One region of the Blautia sp. SC05B48 genome, then DNA from elsewhere that is predicted to be linked to it. Evidence: riboswitches for the same ligand, from Rfam matches in the RefSeq annotation. Region 1 holds a riboswitch; each other region holds the start of a gene.

The links. A riboswitch is a leader RNA that binds a small molecule or an ion and turns the genes downstream of it on or off. The one in region 1 is predicted to bind cobalamin.
Region 2: it holds a riboswitch for cobalamin, as region 1 does, so the genes downstream of both, EYS05_RS05335 (ABC transporter permease) here and EYS05_RS09545 (ABC transporter substrate-binding protein) in region 1, are expected to answer to the same signal.
Region 3: it holds a riboswitch for cobalamin, as region 1 does, so the genes downstream of both, EYS05_RS10115 (sirohydrochlorin cobaltochelatase) here and EYS05_RS09545 (ABC transporter substrate-binding protein) in region 1, are expected to answer to the same signal.
Region 4: it holds a riboswitch for cobalamin, as region 1 does, so the genes downstream of both, EYS05_RS10180 (cysteine-rich small domain-containing protein) here and EYS05_RS09545 (ABC transporter substrate-binding protein) in region 1, are expected to answer to the same signal.

The regions. Positions count from the first base shown of each region.
Region 1 is NZ_CP040518.1:2,077,637-2,079,841, reverse strand. It holds gene EYS05_RS09545 (ABC transporter substrate-binding protein) at 1-839, opposite strand, end outside; cobalamin riboswitch at 946-1,236, opposite strand; gene pcrA (DNA helicase PcrA) at 1,338-2,205, opposite strand, start outside.
Region 2 is NZ_CP040518.1:1,173,395-1,175,599, forward strand. It holds gene nikC (nickel transporter permease) at 1-377, opposite strand, end outside; gene EYS05_RS05335 (ABC transporter permease) at 393-1,322, opposite strand; cobalamin riboswitch at 1,459-1,632, opposite strand; gene EYS05_RS05340 (MATE family efflux transporter) at 1,782-2,205, opposite strand, start outside.
Region 3 is NZ_CP040518.1:2,203,596-2,205,800, reverse strand. It holds gene EYS05_RS10115 (sirohydrochlorin cobaltochelatase) at 1-783, opposite strand, end outside; cobalamin riboswitch at 946-1,120, opposite strand; gene EYS05_RS10110 (NAD(P)/FAD-dependent oxidoreductase) at 1,429-2,205, opposite strand, start outside.
Region 4 is NZ_CP040518.1:2,220,143-2,222,347, reverse strand. It holds gene EYS05_RS10185 (phosphatase) at 1-412, shown strand, start outside; gene EYS05_RS10180 (cysteine-rich small domain-containing protein) at 520-807, opposite strand; cobalamin riboswitch at 1,085-1,273, opposite strand; gene EYS05_RS10175 (C40 family peptidase) at 1,476-2,205, opposite strand, start outside.

The sequences.
Region 1 (2,205 bases):
TTTCCAACGGTGGAAGCATCCGGGTTTGCAAGAGTTGCGCCTAACTGTGTTACCATATCTCCGCCAAGGCTCTTTACGCCATAGTTTGTGATGTCATCTCCAAGAGGCTCCAATACCATTACGCTTGGTTTGTCTTTTACATCTGCAGTTGCAGTAAGAGTTTTGTCGATCACTGCTTTTGCATCATCAACGATAGCCTGTGCTTTGTCCTGTACATCGAAGATCTTTCCGATATTTAAGATATCTGTGAATTCATTTTCCAGTGTTCTGTCGCCGTCCGGACGAGTATTGGTGTTGTAGTAGGTGTTGCAGCCTTTGTCGATCCAGTCTGTTACATTTCCCAGATTCTTATCAGAGAAAAGAGAGCTCCAGGATAAGATCATGTCCGGCTCCAGCATTGTTACAGTTTCAAGGGATGGGGTAAATTCGTCAAGATAATTTGTTTTTGAGAATGCTTCTTTGAGATCTTCCGGAACTTCATTATCAAGACCTGCGGTAGCTACCAGGTGGTCTTCCAGACCAAGTGCGAGCATAGTCTCAATGCTTCCCTGATATACAGCAAGGACTTTTTCCGGTGCTTTTTCATAAGTGGTTTCGATTTCGTTTCCATCGTAATCATAGGTTGTGATGGTCAGAGGATATTCTGTCTTGGTTGCCTCTGCGGAAGAATCTTCGATGTCTGCAGACTCTGTACTGTCTTCTGCTGCCGGCTGGTTGTCTTCCTTGATGGTCTCGGAGTCTGCTCTCTCTGCGGCATAAACAGCCGGAGCTGCTGATACGGTCATTGCCGCTGCCATTACCATTGCCATGATTCTTGTGGATACATACTTGTTTTTCATTTCATTTCCTCTCTTTTCGCCTGTTTTATCTCCTGTTGCCTATGGGTAACCGAAAAGATGGGGCTTCATAAAATCTGCACGGAACACTTTGTACGGAAGCTCCCACTTACATACTGTCAAGCAGGTTTCCTGACTTACAGACTCAGAAAAAACTCCGCAAAATAAAAACTGATACACCATTCATCTTTTAGCCGATCATGAATGATGTATCAGAATTTTCTCCAGAATCTCTCTGACATCGGGATTTCGCCTTCTCACATGAGTTTCTGCAATGGCATGTGAAATCCCTTCTTCTGTATACAGTGGCCGCAACCGCTCAGGCTTTTTACCCGATTCCCTCCTCACAGTATCCGGCAGCATATGTGCCGGTGATACTGTTCACTTCACAGCAATTCAATTACGCTGATACTGATTCTAACATACCGGTTTTCCAATTACAACCTTGAGGCCGGATTTTTACAGTTTTTTGCAGAAATAGTCTGCCCGGAGAGATCCCTCTCAGATCTTTTTCAGCTTGGCAAAACCGGCGAACATTTTTTTCACGCCGACTTTGTCAAAGTCTACCGTCACTTCGTAGTCTCTGCCGCCGTCTGCGATATTTTTTACGATACCGACTCCGAATTTCACATGACGGACCGTGTCTCCCTCACCATAGTCCAGGCTGTCCGCCTTCTTCACTGTGAAATCTTTTTTCTGCAGGGTGCTCTTTGCCTGGAAATTCATTTTCATCTGGGCATAGGCGCTTTTCGGAGATACGATATCATCTACTCTGGGCTTTTTCTCCTGAATGGTATGTCCAAGATCTACCAGCTCCCGTGGAACCTCCCTTACAAAACGTGACACACGGTTATACTGAGTCTCCCCACGGATCATCCGCTGTTTTGCACAGGTTAAAGTCAGTTCCTTCATGGCACGGGTGATCCCCACATAACAGAGCCTTCGCTCCTCCTCGATATCCGACGGATCACCGGACCAGATGGAAGCATATCCCGGAAAAACACCGTCCTCCATTCCCACGATAAATACATTTGGGAACTCCAGTCCCTTGGCACTGTGAAGAGTCATCAGCAGCACATAATCCTGATCCGGATCAACAGAATCGATATCTGCCACCAGTGCGATCTCCTCCAGAAATGCAGAAAGTGTTGCCGGCTGTCCGGCCTCCTCCATGGCTTCCTGGAAGGATTCTGTCTTGGAGATCAGCTCGTCGATATTTTCGATCCTCGCCTGAGCCTCCTCCGTTTTCTCTGCCTCCAGTTCCTTCACATAACCGGTAAGTTCAATGACCTCTTCCAGGGTTTCACGGACTGTATAGGCCTCTGCCTTACTTTTCAGTCCTTGGATAAAGGATACAAAATCATTGATC
Region 2 (2,205 bases), 900 kb from region 1:
CTCATAATTATCGAATCGATTTTTCCACCTACATATCCGGCAAACAGTCCGATCGGCACCCCGACACATACGGTGATCAGAAGCACCGTAAAGCTATAGCTCAGTGAATACCGGCTGCCCCAGAGAAGTCTTGATAAAATACATCGTCCCAGCTGATCAGTACCTAAAGGATATGCCGCCGACGGATTCTTTAATTTTATCGAAACATCCACAAGTAGTGGATCATGTGGCGCCAGTACAGGTGCAAAAATAGCTGCCAATACAAAAATTATGACCACCATCAATCCTATTTTTGTTTTTGGTGACCGGAATACCTGTTTCCAGTACAGATTCTGGATCATGCTTTTTTCTGTTTTCTGCTTTCTTCTGCTTCCCATTCTATGATCTCTCCTTTACTTTAACTGGATTCGCCGGTCAATCGCAGAATAGGCGATATCCACAAGAAAATTTAATACTACAATGCCAACAGCCAGAATAAAGATAAAACATTGCAGCACCGGAGTGTCTTTTGAGATCACGGATTTCAATGCCAGATTTCCGATTCCCTGAATTGAAAAAATACTTTCTATCACAGCTGAGCCACAGAAAAAACCAATCACAATTGATACCAGACGTGTCAGCACAGGAATCAGGATATTTTTCAGACCATGACGCAAAATTACATTTACAGATGACAATCCCTTAGCTCTGCTGGCACGTATGTAATCCTGCTTCAGCACCTGTATCATATTGGTACGGATCAATCTCGTCATAATTCCAAAGAAACTGATATCCATGGCAAATGCCGCAAGAATCGGGATGCCTCCGGCATCTCCTCCGATCACGGAAATCACTTTTAGCTTTACTCCAAATATATAGAGCAGCATCAGACCGATCCAGAAAGACGGCATAGATACACTGAGGGACGACAAAATGCGAATGACTTTATCCAGAACTCTGTTTTCATAAATTGCCGACAAAATTCCGAGAGGGACTGATACGATCATCAACAATAAAAACGAAGTAACTGCCAGTTTAAATGTCTGTGGAAAATATCTTTTTAATTCCTCAAAAGCCGGTTTTCTGGTAGAATATGATTTTCCAAAATCGCCATGAAGTGCCTGATCCAGCCATTTCCCGTATTGTACCAGCACCGGCTGATCCAGTCCTTCCTCATGCCGTACTTCTTCTATCTGCTCCGGTGACGGGTGCTCGTATTTTTTCTCCGCCAGAACTCTGGCCGCATCACCTGCCGATATAAAACTCAGCATAAAAATAATAAATGTAACCGCCAGAACTACCGGAATCATAAATATAAAACGCTTTGCAATTACTTTTCCCATTTTCATTTCTCCTCATTTTTCATCTGTTTATTCGGTTAAAATAAAAAAGGCTGATATGATCCAGCATCATATCAGCACAAAAAACAAACCTCCACCTCAGGCAGAGCTTATTCCTTCTGTATCCCATCCGAATCAGAATTCTTCTGTCAAAAAGGCAAGTCTCCTGACTCCAGTTCTTCCTACTTACCATCTTCCCGGATCTCTCCAGTGATATTTTGGTTTTCGTCCCTGTCACAGTAGCGGTGGCTGTTCTGGCATTTCACCAGATTCCTTATTAAGTACTTTATACACCCTTCTGACTATTCAATTTTCATAGTTGCAACGAATAAGTACATAATATCATACTTTTCTTTTTATATAAATAGTTTTTCTGTCAAATATGAAATATCTGAACATTTCATATTAAAACCCGGATATTTTCCGCCTGTATATCATTATAGATTCCTCAAGTAAATGACATTATGTATGAACAGTGACTTCTTTATATTTCCGTATAATGATCATATAACTTACGAATAATAAAACAGCTGCGCTGCTCCATGCACAGATCTCTGCATAGTATATTCCATCTTCGCCGATCATTTTTGGCAGCAGCAGCGCAACACTGACACGCATTATAAATTCTGCAATGCCGCTGGCAAGCGGAATCAAAGTATTACCCAGGCCCTGGATAGCGGAACGATACACATACAGCAGATACAGCACCCACAAAAAAACAGCCATAATAAACAAATACTTATATGCTATATCCAATACCTGTCGGGTCTGATCCGGTTCACCGGATACAAACAGGGACAGTACATTACGTCCAAACAACACCATCATACCGGAAATGAAAGCCGAAGTGAGCACTGCCATATAAGTGCCGCTGCGCACACCTTTT
Region 3 (2,205 bases), 130 kb from region 1:
AGCCGTATCTGTGATCGCCTGAGCAACGGCTTTCTTGTCATCATTGATCACAGTTGCATCGTCTCCAACCTCACCGAGCATTGGCTCTGCGATAGCTACAGACTCGAATTTATCTTTATAGCCATTGATTGCTTCTGTCATCTCATCGTACTCAGCACCATGCATCAGATGGGTAGGCTGTACAACCAGATTCTTAACACCATTCTCTACTGCACGGTCAAGAGCCTGCTGCATGTTATCGATCACTTCATTATCTCTTGCCTCTACATGGTTGATGATGATCTGTGCTGTAAATGCTCTTCTTACAGACCAGTCCGGATAAGCTTCTGCAAGAGCATCCTCGATTCCCTTGACATCCTCTGCACGGCTGTCATTGAAGGAAGTACCAAAGCTTACAACAAGAAGTTCATTCTCACCGATCTCATCCTGGTTACGCGGATCGTCCTTGGAAGCATCTCCTGTGTCACGTCCGAAATAATCCGGATCTGCATTCTCACCCTCTACCAGCTCTTTCTGAGCATCTGTCAGAGCATCCCATGCTTCTTTGGCTGCCTTGCAGTCCTCATCTGTTGTGTCGTTTCTTTCCTGTACATAGATCTTGTCGATCAGAGCTGCTACATTATCTGCTGCTTCCTGATCTGCATCAGAAGCCTCTGTGGTATCAGCTGCCTCAGCGTTCTCTTCTGTAGCAGAATCCTCTGCTGCCATTGCTGTTGTAGCCGCACCCATAGAGCATGTCATGGAAACTGCGAGCATCAGAGCTAACATTGTTTTTCTTTTCATTTCTCATTGTCCTCTTTTCATGTATTTCCAGAATACTGATATGTACAAAAAAACAGCAGCTCTCTGCGGCCGCCTGCTCACACATGATTCTCTGCGCAATACAAATACATAAAAAGAAGTTCTGTATTGTTATGGAGAATACCGATTCGTAAACCGCGAATCCCTGGATCTCACAATAAGGCAGTTCTCCTGACTTGGTTCCACACTGCTTTCCCTTCCCGGTCTCCCAGTGGTTATAAAAGCAGCTCCCCTTTCACAGTGACGGTATCGTTCCGGATTCTCACCGGATTCTCTTTTGCACATCCGACTGGATGCAACCTTATCATTATAACATTTGCACATATTTTCTTTTACCTGGTTATCTAACTTTTACCACAAACTCATAAATTTGTCAAGATTGATGTCAGACGATTCACGGTTTTCTGTGATCTTCGCTCACAAAAAAACACCTCGCGAAATATTACCAGTGAACAGTAACCGGTTTTCTCCCTGTATCTGTCAGTTATTATCAGAATACTTTCTCCAATCTTCATGCACATCCTGCATAAAAAACAGCCCCTTTCTGTCATCACCCTGATATCAGAAAAGGACTGTCTTACACCAAATATTCGCTACTTGCTCATAACAGATAAACTGCTCTGCAGTTTATCTGTTAAAATACTCCTGCTCCAGGTATCTGGCTACGTAGATTCCGCTGGCAGATGCATGGGAAAGAGAGTGTGTCACGCCGCTGCAGTCTCCGATAACAAAGAGACCCTTGTGGCAAGTTTCCAGATTTTCGTCGATCTCAACCTCCATGTTGTAGAATTTAACCTCCACGCCATAAAGCAAAGTATCGTCATCCGCGGTTCCCGGTGCGATCTTATCCAGGGCATAGATCATCTCGATGATGCCATCCAGGATACGTTTCGGCATAACAAGGCTTAAATCTCCCGGTGTCGCAGAAAGTGTAGGTGTTACGAAGCTTTCCTCAATACGGGCTTTTGTGCTTCGTCTTCCGCGAATCAGATCTCCGAACCGCTGTACCATAACACCACCGCCAAGCATATTGGAAAGTCTTGCAATGCTCTCACCGTATCCGTTGCTGTCATGGAACGGCTCTGAGAAATGCTTGGATACCAGAAGGGCAAAGTTTGTATTGTTGGTATGCTTTGCCGGATCTTCGTAGCTGTGACCGTTTACTGTGATAATACCGTTGGTATTTTCATTCACGACAACACCTCGCGGGTTCATGCAGAAGGTACGAACCATATCCTCAAACTTCTCAGTTCTGTAAACGATCTTGCTCTCATAAAGCTCATCTGTCAGACGGCTGAAAACCTCCGCCGGAAGCTCCACACGGACTCCAATGTCCACACGGTTGGAAAGAGTCGGGATCTTAAGCTCTGTACATACCGTCTCCATCCATTTACTTCCGCTTCG
Region 4 (2,205 bases), 140 kb from region 1:
TGCCTGGAATTACCGCTGCGGTACCAGAGCCGAAAACACAGAAGCTTTTATCAATGTAATGAAAAACCCCTGTGTGAAGATCCTCGGACATAGTGATAACACTCATTACCCGGTTAATTATGATGCGCTTGCAAGGGCTGCCAGGGAAACCGGCACGATCTTTGAGATCAACGAAGCTTCTCTTGCACCTTATGGCTATCGTGGCGACACAAGAGAAAACTGTTTCGAGATCCTTCGATGCTGCCGCAAATATGATCTGCCGCTGCTTCTTTCCAGTGACAGCCATGGCCCGGAGCATATCGGAGATTTTACCTATGCTGCTGAGTTTGTTCATCAGGCCATGTTTCCGGAACAGCTGATCCTCAACAACCAGCTTCCCAGACTCAAGGTTTTTCTCCAAACCAGAGAATGATCTTCTGTATTTTTCCGACAGATAACAGCTATTGTCCACCCCAAAACAAAACAGGCCAGTTCAAACACAGGAATATGCATTTTCCTGTACCTGAACTGACCTGTTTTTTATTTTTCCCGCTGCTTCCGTACAATTTCCGCAAGCTCGCTATATTTACCTGTAACATATCCGAAGTTCTCTCTTCTGTGAGGAAGCTTGCATTCGGTGCAGTCTTTGATGCCGCTTTCCGTAAAGCGAAAATTACCACCACATTTATCTCCCAGTGCATATAAAGGACAATAGCAGAACAGACAGTTGAAGTTCTCCGGATCTGCTCCTTTATGGCATGGAAAGTACTCACATTTTTTGTGGCTGAAGTAAGAGTATTCTTTGCCTTCCCAGTATGGCTTCTCCATGGCTCTTTTCTCCTCTCCTGACATAACCACGCATAAATTTTCCTATAAAAAAAGAGGTAGCGATGCCACCCCGGGGTAGAAATATAATCCGTTCATGAGTGCGCGGAGGGAACGAATGTATCCGGAGTAGTATCGCCTGCCATTTAATCATGTATAATTCATATGAACAGGCGCATTCCATAAAAAAATGCCTACTCTCGTAAAAAAGTAGACAACGTCCCAGGGGTGCGGAGTCCCTGAAATGGTTGTTACACTTTACACGGAAGTTTAACCTCGCCATAACAAGCAGGTTTCCTGGCTCCGGGATCATGGCTCCTCTCTCCTTCTCATACATACGTACAATGGACTATGAGATTTGCTCCTCCGTTACAGTGACCGGATCGCTCAGGTTTCACACCTGATTCCCTTTTCTGCGGATCTCTGATAATCAATACATAACTGTCAGCCATCCTCAGCACTTGCTATGTTCAATATGGAATTATACTGACATCATAATAACATCCTGTTAATTATATGTCAATACTATTTTCAATATTTATATATTTATGAGCATGTTTTATTGCTGTTCACTCCGTTCCATAGGTTTTCAGTGTTTTTTCCGACGTCAAAAACAGCCCGACAAACTGCTGTCGGGCTGCTGTGTTTTTATTTTCTGTTGTACGTTCTTATTATACAAGACGTCTTACAGATACAATTGTTCTGTATGTAGCATCATTGCTGATCTTGATCCCGTCCTGAGAGTTCGATGCATGAACGATCTGGCCATTACCCATGTAAATAGCCACGTGTCCGCCATAGCAGATCAAATCTCCCGGCTGTGCATCTGCGTAGGATACTTCTGTACCTGCATTCTGCTGCTCATAGGATGTTCTCGGAAGGCTGACTCCGAAGTTCGCATAGACACTCTGTACAAATCCGGAGCAGTCTGCACCATTGGTAAGGCTTGTTCCGCCCCATACGTAAGGATTTCCTACAAACTGTGTGGCATAATTCACAACAGAAGATCCTGAACCGCTGCTGTAAGAAGGACTGTCACTGTCTGAGGATGTGTCCTCTGCACTTTCTTCGGATGCATCTGTGCTGTTATCGTAATCTGCGTCTGCATTATCCTCTGTATTCTCAGTATCCCCGGACGCATCATCCTCGATCACATTGTCTGCATCTTCATCCACATGCTCGGTGTCATCCTCTGCAGTATCCTCATCTGTATTCTCGATCACGTTGCCGTCCTCATCGTACTGTACATCTTCGCTCTCGTCCGCCTCATCCTGCTGTGCTTCCTGCTCTGCCTGGCGTCTTGCTTCCTCTTCTGCCTCAGCCTGTGCTCTCGCTGCTGCTTCAGCCTCGGCCTGACGTCTTGCCTCTTCCTCTGCTGCAATACGCTCAGCCTCTAATCTC